DNA from 4 places in the Marinococcus sp. LNHM5E3-2.1 genome. Region 4 is predicted to be linked to each of the others. Evidence: predicted binding sites of a transcription regulator. Region 4 holds the regulator's gene; each other region holds the start of a gene.

Region 1 (3,780 bases), 240 kb from region 4:
TTGTCCGGAAGTGAAGGCGTCCGAGAATCTTCATAAGATCCGGATGCAGCCCGTGGATGCCCATTTCAAACGTTGCTTCTTCGCCGTATTCGCGGATGAACTCATCCACTTCCCGGCGTGCTTTTTCGACCATCTCTTCGATACGTGCCGGATGAATGCGGCCGTCCTGCACGAGGCGTTCAAGCGCAATGCGCGCCACCTCGCGGCGGATCGGATCAAAGCCGGAGAGAATGACAGCTTCCGGGGTATCATCGATAATAAGATCAATACCGGTTAACGTTTCAAGCGCCCGGATGTTGCGTCCTTCGCGGCCGATGATCCGCCCTTTCATTTCATCGTTTGGCAGGTTCACCACAGACACCGTCGTTTCGGCGACATGGTCGGCAGCGCAGCGCTGCAGGGCGAGGGATAAAATATTCTTCGCTTTTTTGTTGGCTTCTTGTTTGGCCTCTTCTGTCCGTTCTTTGATCAGAAGCGCCGTTTCGTGTTCCATCTCCTGTTCGGTCTCGCGGCGGATCAGCTCTCTGGCATCCTCCCGCGACATTCCGGAAACACGTTCAAGTTCCTGCTGTTGTTTGGCGAGAATCTCCTCCACTTTGCTGTTATTTTCCTCAACCTGTTGTTGTTTTTCATAGAGAGATTCCTCTCTACGCTCCAAGGATTCTTCCTTTTTGTCCAACGTCTCACTTTTTCGGTCAAGGGTCTCTTCTTTCTGCATCAAGCGGTTTTCTTGTTTTTGAACTTCATTTCTTCGTTCATTCAGAGTGCTCTCTGCTTCTGCCCGAATTTGATGTGCTTCGTCTTTAGCTTCCAACCGCGATTCTTTTAAGATTGTCTCTGCCTGCCGCTCAGCTTCTTTCACAATCTGGCCGGCTTCGTGCTCGGCGCTTTTGAATTTCGCTTCGGCAATCGCTTTTCGGACAAAATATCCAATCAAACCAACTATCAATGCACCGATAACAAGCAAAATGGAGATGATTGCAGTGTTCATACATGTCACCTCCTCTTGCTATCTGATTGTTCACTTTCGGTTGTTGCGAAAGTTGCATTGATGATTCTTTTTCGTGTCCGCATTGTTCTGCTTGCGAATTAATACGCTCATCGAAGTGCGGAACAAAACAAACGTTCCACTTCTTTATTGTATCTTTACCGCATGGCGCTGTCAAGAAAGCTCACTGGCAGGAATCCCTGTTTTTATAGGGATTGACACCGTTTTCTCCCCGCCTGTACTCCTGCTTTCTCTGCCCGCCCGGCAGGAGTTCCGTGCGCTGCTGCTTCCCCCGGACCTTTTTCCGCACGAAAAAAGGCGCCGGAATTCCGGCGCCCTGGCGTTGATTTAACGGTTCGTATCTGCTGTTTCTTCCTCTTCAGCAAGCAGTCCGGATTCCGCCGGAGCTTCCGGTTCTTCTTCCGGCTCTTCCGGTTCGGACTGGATGTCGTCGAGCTTGTAATGGTCGCGGATTTTCCGTTCGATCGCCGCGGCCGTTGCTTCATTTTCCTTCAGGAACTGCTTCGAGTTTTCCCGTCCCTGTCCGAGACGTTCGCCTTCGTAGGAGTACCATGCGCCGCTTTTAAGCACGATGTCGAGCTCAGCACCGATATCGAGAATGGAACCTTCGCGCGAAATGCCTTCGCCGTACATAATATCCACTTCCGCCTGACGGAACGGCGGTGCTACTTTGTTTTTCACCACTTTGATTCTCGTTTTGTTACCGACCATTTCGTTGCCCTGCTTGAGCGTTTCTGCCCGGCGCACTTCAAGACGCACCGAGGAGTAGAATTTCAGCGCACGGCCGCCGGGAGTTGTTTCCGGGCTGCCAAACATGACGCCGACCTTCTCACGGATCTGGTTGATAAACATAGCAATCGAGTTCGATTTGCTGATCGCCCCGGACAGCTTCCGCAGCGCCTGGGACATCAGACGTGCCTGCAGGCCGACGTGGCTGTCGCCCATTTCGCCTTCAATCTCTGCTTTCGGCACGAGCGCAGCTACAGAATCAATGACGAGAATGTCGATTGCGCCGCTTCGTACAAGCGCTTCGGCAATTTCAAGTGCCTGTTCGCCCGTGTCCGGCTGGGAAAGAATCAGATCATCAATGTTAACGCCAAGAGCCCGTGCATAGCTTGGATCCAGCGCGTGCTCCGCGTCGATAAAGGCTGCTGTGCCCCCGTCGCGCTGGGCCGCAGCAATGGCGTGCAGAGCCACTGTCGTTTTACCGGAGGATTCCGGGCCGTAAATTTCCACGACACGTCCGCGCGGATAGCCGCCGACCCCGAGGGCAATATCTACGGCCAGGGCGCCGGTGGAAATGGTGGAAATGCGGCGGTCGGTCTGATCGCCGAGCTTCATGATCGACCCTTTGCCAAACTGTTTTTCGATGCGGCTCAGTGCTTGATCCAATGCGGCTTTTCTTTCGTTCATCTTATCTCTCCTTCAAGGATATATACTATTAAACAGATACTCTCTTCCCCACGAAGAACGTATCCATACATGCCTGCTGTTGTTCAGGAAGCGTTCCCGCTGTTTTCCTGCTTTCTACATTATATCTTTTTTTGTCCGGTTTGCCAACAGATATGCGAACATTTATTCGTGTTTTTTCTTTTGCCCGAAACGCCCTGCCGCTGCCAGGCTGACGGTAAAAAAACTCTTCAGCGGCGGCTGCCGCTGAAGAGCGAACGGATTACTGGGACTGGCGCTGCGTGTTCCGGTTCGGACGAGCCGGACGAGGCTTCGCCGGCTCGAGGTTCACGCGCGTGCCGTTAATGCGTGCGTGCCGGAGGGCTTCATATACAAACGGTGCGCTGTCCTGCGGTACTTCCACAAAGGTAAATTTATCAAAAATATCAATTTTGCCGATCGACTTGCCGGGAATACCGACCGCGTTCGAAATTTCTTCAATCAGTATTTTCGGCGTCATGTTCACATTGCGGCCGACATTGATAAAGAATCTTGTCATACCGCGGGCGCCGCCGGTTTCACCGAAGCCGCTGCCTTCGTCGGATTCACTCACCGTGGAGGCAAAGTTCAGCTTCATCAGCGAGCGGACGACGTCCTTCGGATCATATTCGTTTAGAAGCTCATCTGTAATCTCATTAAAGAGGCTTAGCTCCGACTCCTCCTCCATCTGGGAAGCAATCTGGCGCTTCCACGCTTCCTGCTGCTTTTCCACCACTTCTTCGATGGTCGGCACCCGGTGCGACGGAATGTACATTTTAATTTCCGATTCGATCGAACGCAGGTGCTTCATTTCGCGCGGCGTCACAAGCGTGAGTGCTTCGCCCTTGCGGCCGGCTCTGCCTGTACGGCCGATACGGTGAACGTAGCTTTCCGGATCCTGCGGAATGTCGTAGTTGATCACGTGCGTTACATTCTGAACGTCAATGCCGCGTGCGGCAACGTCTGTGGCGACGAGAAATTCGATCGCCCCATTGCGGAATTTGTTCATAACGGCGTCGCGGTGCTGCTGGGTCAGATCCCCGTGCAGCCCGTCTGCAAGGTAGCCTCTTGCCTGCAGAATTTCCGTCAGATCCGCCACACCTTTTTTCGTGCGGCAAAAAATAATGCCGAGGTCCGGGTCGCGCGCGTCAAGAATCCGGCAGAGCGAATCCTGCTTGTTGCGCTCGAGCACCTTAAAGTACGACTGCTCGATGTTTGGCGCCGTTACTTCACTTTTGTTGATGGATACCGTCACCGGGTCCACCATGTATTTTTTCGACAGCTTGCGGATCGCCGGCGGCATCGTCGCTGAGAACAGCAGCGTCTGCCGGTCGACGTTCACC
Region 2 (3,780 bases), on a different contig from region 4:
TTCTGTAGAAATGAACTGGGAAATTATTACGAATAAGCAGGCCGAGCGCCTCGATGAAAGAAACTTTCGGCTGATTAAAGATAATTATCAAATGTTTCCGCTCGATCACCCGCTTCCAATTCATACCTTTGCCGAAAAAGTACCTTTTGGCAAGGCGGTTATTCACCGGGTGGAATGGGAATCCCACCGCACCACAATTGAATACGAGCTTGTGTCATTAACCTCTGTGAACTAAGCAGATAAATAGTAAACCCCCGGGGCAGCAGGCGCCGGGGATTCGGTTTATACATAATCCATATTGTTTGTGTCGCCGTGCATGCTGCGGATTTCATCCGGATTGGCAACGACGGTCGGCTGATAGTCAATTAAAATGGCAGAACGCTCTCCAGGTCCGTCCTCCGGTCCCTTACGGACAGAGCCGACGTAATGAGTGACCAGCGGATCATACACCCCGTAGGATTCAAGCGGACGGGTCATGTAAAAGGAGTCAGTAATTTTTTCCTTTTCAACGTCCTCCGGCATCCGTCCGCGGACCTCCGGCACAGAAATGACGTTCCGGGCACCTTCGATATTGCGCCGGCGGATCAGGTGGGCAAACGTGAACGGCTCGCCGTCCTGGTGCAGTGTGTTTGGTGAGGAAAAAGCTTCGTCCTCCTCCGATTCAACATGAAGTTTCACAAAGTGGACGCCCGCATGAAAAGGCATCAGTGCATCTTCGCGCGTCCAGAATGTCTGGCGGAAATTAAAGGCGATCAGTGCTTCAAGCAGCCGGTTGTGCCTGACGTGTTCGGGAATTGCAGGGAAGCGGCGGCTCGCATCGGGATATTCCGGATTGAACGATCCCTGAAAATAATCGTAGTAGCTTTTGCCGTTTTTAACTGTTTCCGGCAGCCATTCGATCCGGTGGGTGCCCGGAAAAATAACGGCACGGCCGTACTGCCGGTAACGATTCAGATCCGGAGCGTAGTCATCTGCCGGAAGATCGTCAAAGGCTGCGGTAAGAGCAGCAAGGTCTTCGTCGCCGTAGCTGTCATGCAGTATATCGGCTAAATCATAATATTCGTATCCCTGCTGTTTTAAAGGCTTCATTTGTCTATTTCTCCTCCCGAATGGTGGTTTCTTCGAGTGGAAGCGTCCTTCCATTGTTTTCACAAATGCTAGTGTATCACGCCCGGCCGAAGTTGAGTATATGAAAGGCAGGCTTCATCTTTCGTTTTTGTGACAGATTCATTATAATTAAAGAACAAATGTTCTTGAATTCAAAGAAATCAGCGAAGAGAGGAATTTCTTTATGCCAGTGATCTTAGCGGAGAAGCCGTCCCAGGCAAAAGCCTATGCGGCCGCGTTTCAAATACAGGAAAAAAAAGACGGATATATGAGGCTGAAGCCGTGCAGTCTATTTCCGGACGGGGCAGTGCTTACCTGGGGGTTTGGCCATCTGCTCGAGCTCCGCGCTCCGGCCGATTACGAATCTTCCTGGAAAAAATGGTCGCTCGACACTCTCCCGATGCTTCCCGCCCATTTTCGCTTTAAGCCTAACCCGCGGGCGTTCAAGCAGCTGAAGGTCGTCAAGCAGATGCTTCAGGAGGCCGACAGCATTATTATTGCGACCGACTGCGACCGGGAGGGCGAAAACATTGCGCGAAGCGTCATCGACTATACGAAAACCTCCCATAAACCGACCCGGCGCCTTTGGATCAACAGTCTGGAAAAGGATGAAGTGTATAAAGGGTTTGAGCAGCTCCGGGAGGGAGCAGACTATCTCCCTCTTTATGAGGAGGCGCGGGCCCGCCAATTTTCCGACTGGATTGTCGGCATGAACGCGAGCCGTCTGTATACGCTGCTGTTAAAGCAGAAGGGCATCAATGAAGTGTTCAGTGTCGGCAGAGTCCAGACGCCAACACTCAAGCTTATTTACGACCGGCAGAAGGAAATTGAGGCATTTGAGCCCGAGCCTTACTGGGAGCTTGAAGGAACCTTCCGTGCGGAAGCGGGGGAGTATAAAGGAAAGTATAAAAAGCGCTTCGGCTCGAAGGAAGAGGTGCTCCGTATCTGGAAGGAGCATGGATTGAAAAAGGATACCGAAGGCACGATCAGCAGTATAAAAAAAGAAGAGAAGCAGGAAAAGCCCCCGCTTCTTCATTCGCTGTCGAGCCTGCAGACGACGATGAACAAAAAGTATAAAATGAGTCCGTCGGCCGTGCTTAAAACGGTACAGAGCCTGTACGATGAACCATTAAAAGCTGTTTCCTATCCGAGAACGGATACCCGCCATATCACGTCAGGGGAATTTAACTACTTGAAGGGAAACCTGTCCCGGATGCAGGAGTGCATGAACGTCTCCTTTGAACCGGCGTCCACTACGCCTTCGAAGCGGTTTGTAGACGGCAGCAAAGTCCAGGAGCACCATGCGATCATTCCGACCAAAAAAGTGCTGAGCCAGACGCAGTTTGAAAAGCTGAACCGGTCCCAGCAGCAGGTGTATAAAGAAGTTATGAACAGCGTGCTCGCTATGTTTCACCGCAACTATATGTATGAAGAAACGACTGTTGAAACCGATGTCCAGGGACTTATTTTTGAAAGCAAGGGCCGGGTGGACAAGCAGCTGGGCTGGAAGGAGCTCTTTCCGGGACCAAAAAAGAAGAAAGACCAGGAGGACAACACCCTCCCTCCATTAACCAGGGGAGAGCAGGTGGAGGCGTACGTCCAGGCAGCCGAAAAGGAAACCCAGCCGCCCAAGCCTTATACCGAAGGACAGCTGATCAACATGATGAAGTCCTGCGGCAAATGGATCGAGGATGATGAAACATCTAAAAAAGTACTGCAGGAAACGGAGGGTCTCGGGACCGAGGCGACGCGCAGTACCATTATTCAAACACTGCAAAAGCAGGAATATATCCGGATTCAAAAGAACATTGTGGAAGTGACCGCTAAAGGGCGGGCGCTGTGCGAAGTAGTAGAAGGGACACTTTTGTCCAAGCCGCTGCTGACCGCGAAGTGGGAAGCTTTTTTAAAGCAGATCGGAAGCGGGGAAGCGGATAAGGAAGCTTTTTTAAAGCAGACAGAGGCTTTTACGAAAAAACTGGTCGAAGAAGCGCCTGCCGGCATAACGAATATGCAGACAAATCCGGAGCAGGTAGCCACGTCTAAAAAACAGCCGCAGCGCGCAGAGCCAATCGCTCTCTGTCCCGTATGCCAAAAGGGACAGCTGATGGAGCGGAAGTCCTTCTACGGCTGCAGTGAGTATGCCAACGGCTGTAAATTCACCGTTCCTAAAACGTTATTGAAGAAAAAAATTACTCAGGCTCAGGTTAAAAAGCTGTGTGAAAAAGGTGAAACGCAGGTGATCAAAGGGTTTAAAGGAAAAAAGCCGTTTGACGCCAAATTAAAACGAAAAGAAAATGGTGTGGAATTTGTGTTTCCATCTAAAGACAATGCCTCCTCGTAGACAATATCCCGAAATTTGATATACTGAGGGGCAGAATGTTTTCTAGGGTTCCGCGGCAGAGCCGGTCTGGTCCGAGAGAAAACCCGCAAACAAATAGTTTGCGCCACGGAGGGATAAAAACCCGGGAGATCTTCGCTGCGAAGACTTCCCGGGTTTTTTCGCGGCTGAAAGCTGAAATGAATATTTCCGGGAAATAATTAAGCAAGCGCCGGCAAGGAGGGGCTGTAATGGGATGGATTAACGTTGCTTTGGCAGCAGCATTTGAAATTCTCTGGGTCATCGGTTTGAAGCATGCATCGGCCGGATGGGAATGGGCAGGAACACTAGTAGCT
Region 3 (3,780 bases), on a different contig from region 4:
ACCGAAGAGGGCCGTGCCCAGAACAGACGCGTGGAGGTTTTGATTCTTCCGCGTAACCAAACCGAATCCTCCGAATGAGAAATATGAAATCAAAAACTGGCTGCCCTTCTACAGAGCAGCCAGTTTTCTATCTTTCCGTTTTTAATTGTTCTTTATTCTCTTCGTGGACATGCTTTAACGGTTCTTCAAATTTATGACGGTCAATAAATGCAAAAATGGCGCTCTCCACATATGGATCTTCCAACGATTTTTTCGTATTTTCAATATACCATTCTGAATCCCGGAGACGCTTCTCTATTTCTTCCGGCTTCGAAGCAACCAGGCCATGTCCCGGGACCACGGTATTGTATTTGCCGTCTTTCCATAGCTCATTCAGCTTCTTTAACGTAAACTGGTAGGACTCGCTGTTATATTCAATAATCGGGATCTCTACATTGCTTAAATAGTCCCCGGCGATACAAAGACCGAGCGGCTCTACGACCGCCGCCAGTCCATCCACGGTATGACCCGGCGCCAGGTAGAACGTAATTTTAGTTTCTCCTTCTGTAAGCACCTGCTCATCCGAGTCAACAATGATATCCGGTTTCGGATACATGGCTTCATAGCTGCGTTGAATATAGTATGCACTGTCAAACTCTTTCATTTCCTGCACAATTTCTTCTTTATCCGACCTGGCATTAAATCCACGGGAAGCAATGATGGTTGCTTCCGGGAAAGCACCGGCTCCGATAATGTGATCGAAATCCGAATGAGTCAGCAGCAGATATACCGGCTGGCCCTTTTTTCGTTCTTCGACAAAATTCCTTATTTCCTCAATTTCGGCTGGAAGCCATGTAGGATCTGTGATTAATATTAAATCATCTGTCACTACGACAGTCGTATTCGTCTGATAGAGCTCGCTTTGAAATACGCTCCATTGTTCACGGTCTAATCTTTTTGCCACACTGATCACCTTCTTATTAGTCTTCATTTACAGTTTCTTTCCCGAAAATGAAAGTTTTCATTCATAAATTAAAGTATTATTTTATTGAATAATTATATAAATTCATATAAAAGCAGAGTGGCCGCTTTTTGCTTTTTATAAGCAAATCGTTCGCATTCACCCTCCCTTTCTCTTATCGTAAACATACATCCTAATACAAAAGGAGGGAATTTTATTGCTGAAGCAATGGATAAAAAGCCTCTCTTTCTCAAAACGCTGCTACTACTGCAGATCAAAAACTTCTTACATGCGCCCGTACTTCACAAAACAGGATGAAAAAGTCTTTGTCTGCGAAAAATGCCTCGAATACGCTGAAAGAAGGGCTATGCAGCGAGCGGACTAGGAAAAAACGTACGTCATTTTCGTTTTATATATATCGTTTTACGCTTATCTCTTTTTTCGGTCCTGATCTATATTACAATAGAGAAAAAGAACGATTGGAATTGGAGGGGCCCCGATGAACGAACATGATAAGGAAATGCTCGAACTAATTGAAACTGGCGTGGTAACGTTAATGCGCCGGGCGGATTTTAAACGGACGCTTGACAGTCAGGCAAGCAGCCTGGACCGTTCCGCATATTTGATCCTTCAGGTACTGCACCAGCAGAGCCCCCGTTCTGCACGTGAGCTAGCTGATCACTTTCTCCTCGATATTTCGACGCTCAGTCGTCAGATTCACTCGCTGGAGAAAAAAGGTTTTGTCTCCCGCCGCCCGGATCATCACGACAAACGGGTCAACCAGATTTTTATTACGAACGAAGGGATTGAGGCAATCAATACGCTGAAGCAGGAACGGATTCATATGTATGACAGCCTGTTGGCTGACTGGGACAAGGAAGAGCGCGACCAATTTGCCCAGCTGCTCGAGCGATTTAATAACACCCTCGTACAAAAAAGGGGGCTTCCTTCTTCATAATGCATATGCCGGGCCCTGGACCAGGGCCTGATTTTTTATCAAAAACAAGAACGTTTGTTCGTTTAAAATATTTATTTTGAGGTATACCCTATAGAAAGAAACAATTGTTTCACCAAAGGAGGGCTGGGCCGTGGAGCGTGTTATTTTCCTTATCGACATGCAGTCGTTCTACGCCAACGTTGAAAAGCTGTATTATTCCAGCCTTCAGCATAAACCAACAGCTGTAGCCGGAGATCCGTCCATCCGGAGCGGGGTGATTCTGGCTGCCTGCCCTATTGCTAAACGCGAAGGAGTGAAAACAGCCGAAACACTTGGAGAAGCACAGCAAAAGTGCCCAGGGCTTGTTGTCATCCCTCCGCGCATGGAGCTTTATTTAAGAATTTCTGTACAAATTGCCACAGCGCTTGAAGCTTACACTGATAAAATAGAACCCTACAGCGTGGACGAGCTGTTTGCAGATATGACGCATACATACAAACATACGGCTTCCACGCCGGAGCAGGCGGCTCTGTTCATCAACAGGCATCTTCTTCGGGCGTTCGGCGTCTATCCCCGGACCGGCATTGGAGCAACCAAGGTTCTCGCCAAAATGGCCTGTGACCATTTTGCCAAAAAATCGGCCGATGGGATTTTTACTCTGAAGCAGGAACAGCTGGCTTCCACCCTTTGGCCTCTGCCTGTAAATCATCTGTTCGGAGTCGGGCGCCGGATGGAAAAGCACCTGCGGCAGATGGGGATTCGAAAAGCCGGCCACCTCGCTGCCTACCCTGTGGAAGAGCTGCGGCACCGCTTTGGGCTGAACGGAGAGCTTCTATGGCAGACAGCGCACGGCATTGACCCTTCCCCTGTCTCTCCCGGCACTCATACGCATCGAAAGGCTGTCGGCCACCATATGACCCTCCCCCGTGATTATTCGAGCTGGGATGATATCAGCGTCGTGCTTCGCGAATTGAGCGAAGAGGTCGGACGCCGGGCCCGGGCGGAGGGCTGCAGCGGCTGGACAGTCACCGTAGGAGCCGAAGGGCATGATAACGGAAATTCTGTTCATTTTCAGCGGCAGGCCTCCCAGGCCGAGCCGATTAATGACGGCAAAGCCATCTACGAAGCCGCCGCCTCCCTGTTTCGTAAACATTGGACACACTACCCGGTCCGGGGACTGAGCGTCAGCCTGCAGCAGCTTGAAAGCAATCAATTTATGCAGTTGGATTTGTTTTCCGAAAAAGAGCACCGGGAAGATTTAAACAAAACGATCGATGCCCTCAAAGACCGGTACGGACCGGCAGCTGTGCTCCAGGCCTCATCGCTTCTTCCCGGCGGCCAGGCCCTTGCCCGCGCAGAAAAAATCGGTGGTCACTACAAGTAGGTCCCGACTCCTTCAGGAACAGGAGTTGACGGCAAAGCCGAAAAACGGGATGCTGTAATAAATTGTACTTTCAAGGAGGAGAACTTATGAAGGAAACATCTGAACAGTTTTTATACGACCTGCTCCAAACTCCCTCTCCATCCGGCCACGAAATGGCTATTCAGCGTAAGTGGCTTCAGTACGTCTCTCCGTATGCGGATGAAGTTCACACAGACACGATAGGCAATGCCTGGGGCACCATCAATCCGGAAGCCCCGTTTCATGTGCTTTTAGCCGGTCACTGTGACGAAATCGGCTTTCTTGTAAAGTCTATCGACAGCAGCGGCTTCGTAAGGGTGGAAAAGCTCGGCGGCATCAGCCAGGCTCCTGCACTGGGAATGAAAGTGACCTTTCAGGGCAGGCAGGGACCTATCACCGGCGTTACGGGCGTCAATGCGGAACACAAGGGCGGCAGTAAAAAAGATTTCGCCTTTTCCGATTTGTACATAGATTTTGGAGCTAATAGCAAAGAAGAAATGG
Region 4 (3,780 bases):
GCTCCCGCTGTTTCAGCTTAACAATTTCTTCAATGGGCACCTCTATTTTCTTCCGGCCGCCGCTGCGGTTTAATCCGAAATTTTCTTCCGGGTGGTACCCATTTTCCACCGCCCGCTGCATCCCCCGCTTAATTTTAAAATTATGCAGCCGGCGCTGATGCTCTTCCACTATGGACAAGATTTCCATAATCATATGATCGGTATCCGCAATTTCGAGCTCCCCGTCGTCCTTCACTGTATAGATGGACGTGCCCCTTTTCTGCAGTTCATGGAGCACGGCGATTTTAGCATTTCCGCGTCCAAGCCGCGTATCATCGGTAATCAGCAGTGTATCCGCCCCGGTGTCATCGAGGAGCTCAAACACACGGAGAAGCCCGTCCCGTTCCACGGAATAGCTGCTCTCCTGTTCTGTCACGGTCTGCTGCACCGCCCAACCGTTCGCTGCAGCAAGAGCCTCCAGCTCCTCCTGCTGCCTGGCAAGCGAGGACTGCTGTTCTTCTTTTTCCGTACTTACCCGGGCGTAAATGATGCATGCTTTCATTTATCTGCGTTCCTTTCCGTTCGTGTTTTACTGTTCGGCAGCGTCAAACGAAACCGTTCGTTCCCACGGCTGTTCCTGATACCCCGGCCTGTCCTTCAAAACCGGATGCTCCTGTTCATAGACGATTTCTGCCGGCCGGTCTGCTTCCGTGCCGCCCAGCGTGTCCGGAGTGATCGAAGCGTCCGCTGAATATACCAAAAATAAAAGCGCGAATGCAAATAAGGCAAGCATCGTCCAGTCCGTTGAAGTGAAGGTTTTGAGTTTATTCATATGCATGTTCCCCCTGAATGAGAATGTATGTTCTTATATTCATCCAGTATACCAGAATACCTGTTCCCGTCAACAGAAATATTAGAACGGGTGTTTGCGTTTTTGTTCCCCTCATGCTATACTTTACTCAGAAAAATTCCTCAAAAGGAGGTGCGGAGATGAAGCTATCCAAGCGCCAGCAGCAAATTCTTGATTATATAAAAGAAGAAGTAAAAGAAAAAGGCTATCCGCCTTCGGTCCGGGAGATCGGAGAAGCCGTGGGGCTCGCCTCGAGTTCAACGGTGCACGGGCACCTCGCCCGTCTTGAAAACAAAAATTTAATCCGCCGCGACCCGACTAAGCCGCGGGCAATTGAAGTGCTTGAGCTTGAAGACCAGGGCAGCGAGCCGATTCACGAAAGCAAAGCTGTGTACGTGCCGGTGATCGGTAAAGTCACGGCCGGGGAACCTATCACTGCGGTGGAAAATGTAGAAGAATACATCCCTCTTCCGGAGCGCATGGTGACCGACGAAGAACAGGTATACATGCTTACCATTCAGGGGGACAGCATGATAGAGGCCGGCATTTTTGACGGGGATCTTGTTGTCGTTCAAAAACAGCAGACCGCTGATAACGGCGATATTATTGTCGCTATGACCGATGAAATGGAAGCAACGGTCAAACGGTTTTATAAAGAAGAAAACTTTATTCGCCTGCAGCCTGAAAATGCCACCATGGACCCGATCATTTTAGAAAACTGTACGATACTCGGCAGAGTCACCGGCGTTTTCCGCACCATCTTTTAATCACATAAACGGGGCCGCCTGCTTTAATGAAGCAGGCGGCCCCGTTTCTATTATGCTCGGCACGCAAGCGTCCGGTACGACGTAACAATTTTATTTCCTTCAACATCTCTATCCGTAATCACTATCACTGTGGCTGACGTAATATTTTCCTGTTCGATAAATTCAAGCCCCCGGTGCCAGAGCCATTCATACACCGTTGTCATGTCTACGTTCAGTTCATTTTTCCCCAGCGCTTCTGCCGTAATCTGCATCGACAGCAGCAGCTGGTCGCCCTCAAAGATGTGAAGCACCGGTCCATTAAAATGTTCAGACTCTCCCGGGCTGCCTTCATACGGTCCGTGGTAAAAGTCAAGCAGGCGTGCCATCACGATTCCCCCTTTAACGACTTCGGCGCCGATGCGTGCCTGAAGTTCGTTTTTCTATTGGTGAATTGTGATTCCTTTTCCCTGCACCTTTGCTGCTAAACCCGAATTTCTTCCCCGTCTCCTGAAGGGTTACTGGTCGAGCCACTCTTTAATCTGCTGCTTGTCGTTATCATCAAGGTTGCCTTCTTCAATCCAGTAATTCACCAGCTTCATCATGCCCTGCTTGGAGAGCCCCACCCGGCTGCTGTCGGATGGATGGCTGCTGATGTCCGTTTTTCCGTATTGGTAAATGGATACATACGGCGCCTCCGCGTGGTTTAAATTGTGAAGATCCTTCTTTTCAAAGTGCAGCATTTGTATGCCCCTTTCTATTTTCCAGAATATTTTTTGTACCTGCGTCCGCCACAAAAAAGAGCCTCCCGGGAAGGAAAGCTCCGCTTAGCGTTTGTTTACATGGATTTAGAATACGGTTTGTGACAGATCGAATGATCGATGGTTTCATCGGGTTCACCGCTGTACACACAATCGCAGGTATCTAATACGTAAGTATGCTCTTTGGCGTGAATGACCTGACTTCCCTGATGAAATAACAGTTTTTCATCGGCCGGCTGAAAATCACTCATCGAATGAAGCACCACTTCATAGCCATCGGCGTATTCAATCACCTTGTAATGAATTTCATGACCGTCACTGCTATAGGTCACCTGCGGCTGCGTTCTGCATTTGAATTCCACTAAAGCCACTGTCATCCACCCCCTCCACTTATTTATACCACAGTTTTTTCGGTTCGAGAAGACACCCGGCCGTTTTTTTCCGAAAGAATTTCCTTCCCAAATGAGTGAAAACCGTTTCTCTCTCTGCCTGCCGGAAAAGAAGCCTTTAGCCATTTTCTTCTATATAAATAAAAACAAAAAGCACCCTCTCAGCTCGAGGGCGCTTCGAAATCTCTCAATAAATTGTCGTACGTTTTGTTTATTTCTCCGTCCGTCACGTCCTGCACGGTAATGACAAGACGCTTCCTTTCCGTCGGTGCTTCCTGTTTCAGATAATCCAGGCCGATGCTCCACAGCCAGTCTGGTACGTTTTCTTCCTTTAAACTCGCTTCGGCTGCCATCGCCGAGGTGGTCACCTGGACGAGCAGCACGAGTTCTTCGTCCTGATACACTTCGACTGATTCCCCGGCAAAATGAAGCGGGCGTACGTGGTAGCCTTTCAGCCCTTCCTGGGAAAAATCCGCTTCCTGTGTCATCATCATCCTCCTTTTATTCGATTACGATTGTTCCTGAAGGGCACTGCTTCCTTCAAGCTCTATGCTTTTCTGATCCGACCGGGTGATGTAGGCCTGTCCGCCAAACTGGAACCCTTCCCTGGTGTAAAAATATAAATCCAGCGCAGGAGAAGCACTGTCGAATGCCTGGTGGAAAAATTCCTCGTTGTCGCAGTCTGTAATGGAAACGGTCCAGCGTTCAAGCGGTCCACCGCCTGCCTGAAGGTGACCTTCATTTACCTGAATAACTTCATTTGTGGAGACTGTTTTAACAGCTTCTAGTGCTAGTGTCGGCATCGCGTCCTCCTGAATTTCATTCTTTTAAAAGGGCGGCTTGTATAAAACCGCCCGCGGGATGCGTTAATTTCTATTCGTCTACCTGCCGTTTGTATTCTTCATAAAGCTCGCGGCCTTCTTTTGTGATTTTAATACCGCTGTAAACCGCCTGGTCTTTTTCTCCGGAGGCATCGTCATACGTAACATATCCATGCTCCGCAAGCTCCTGAAAACGATCCTGCTCGATTTCATCCACCGGCGACCATTCGGCGCCGA

The links. Region 4 encodes LexA, which represses DNA repair genes until DNA is damaged. Its sites were predicted from a motif close to CGAACATATGTTCG; they were not measured.
Region 1: a site for LexA is predicted at 2,578-2,591, ahead of recA (recombinase RecA). Genes of this name have one in related genera too.
Region 2: a site for LexA is predicted at 1,241-1,254, ahead of ACTRXH_RS11155 (type IA DNA topoisomerase). Genes of this name have one in related genera too.
Region 3: a site for LexA is predicted at 1,946-1,959, ahead of ACTRXH_RS06595 (DNA polymerase IV). Genes of this name have one in related genera too.

Annotation. Positions count from the first base shown of each region.
Region 1 covers NZ_JBQLIB010000001.1:505,282-509,061, reverse strand. The annotation lists gene rny (ribonuclease Y) at 1-991, opposite strand, end outside; gene recA (recombinase RecA) at 1,337-2,422, opposite strand; gene ACTRXH_RS02675 (DEAD/DEAH box helicase) at 2,682-3,780, opposite strand, start outside.
Region 2 covers NZ_JBQLIB010000009.1:40,561-44,340, forward strand. The annotation lists gene ACTRXH_RS11145 (DUF2584 family protein) at 1-235, shown strand, start outside; gene ACTRXH_RS11150 (2OG-Fe dioxygenase family protein) at 283-1,089, opposite strand; gene ACTRXH_RS11155 (type IA DNA topoisomerase) at 1,292-3,448, shown strand; guanidine-I (ykkC/yxkD leader) riboswitch at 3,480-3,578, shown strand; gene ACTRXH_RS11160 (DMT family transporter) at 3,676-3,780, shown strand, end outside.
Region 3 covers NZ_JBQLIB010000003.1:191,382-195,161, forward strand. The annotation lists gene motB (flagellar motor protein MotB) at 1-78, shown strand, start outside; gene ACTRXH_RS06585 (MBL fold metallo-hydrolase) at 128-943, opposite strand; gene ACTRXH_RS06590 (MarR family winged helix-turn-helix transcriptional regulator) at 1,440-1,898, shown strand; gene ACTRXH_RS06595 (DNA polymerase IV) at 2,029-3,261, shown strand; gene ACTRXH_RS06600 (M20/M25/M40 family metallo-hydrolase) at 3,348-3,780, shown strand, end outside.
Region 4 covers NZ_JBQLIB010000001.1:746,407-750,186, reverse strand. The annotation lists gene ACTRXH_RS03930 (YneB family resolvase-like protein) at 1-541, opposite strand, end outside; gene ACTRXH_RS03925 (hypothetical protein) at 569-811, opposite strand; gene lexA (transcriptional repressor LexA) at 970-1,596, shown strand; gene ACTRXH_RS03915 (hypothetical protein) at 1,647-1,961, opposite strand; gene ACTRXH_RS03910 (hypothetical protein) at 2,091-2,315, opposite strand; gene ACTRXH_RS03905 (hypothetical protein) at 2,411-2,710, opposite strand; gene ACTRXH_RS03900 (hypothetical protein) at 2,884-3,210, opposite strand; gene ACTRXH_RS03895 (hypothetical protein) at 3,232-3,525, opposite strand; gene ACTRXH_RS03890 (hypothetical protein) at 3,596-3,780, opposite strand, start outside.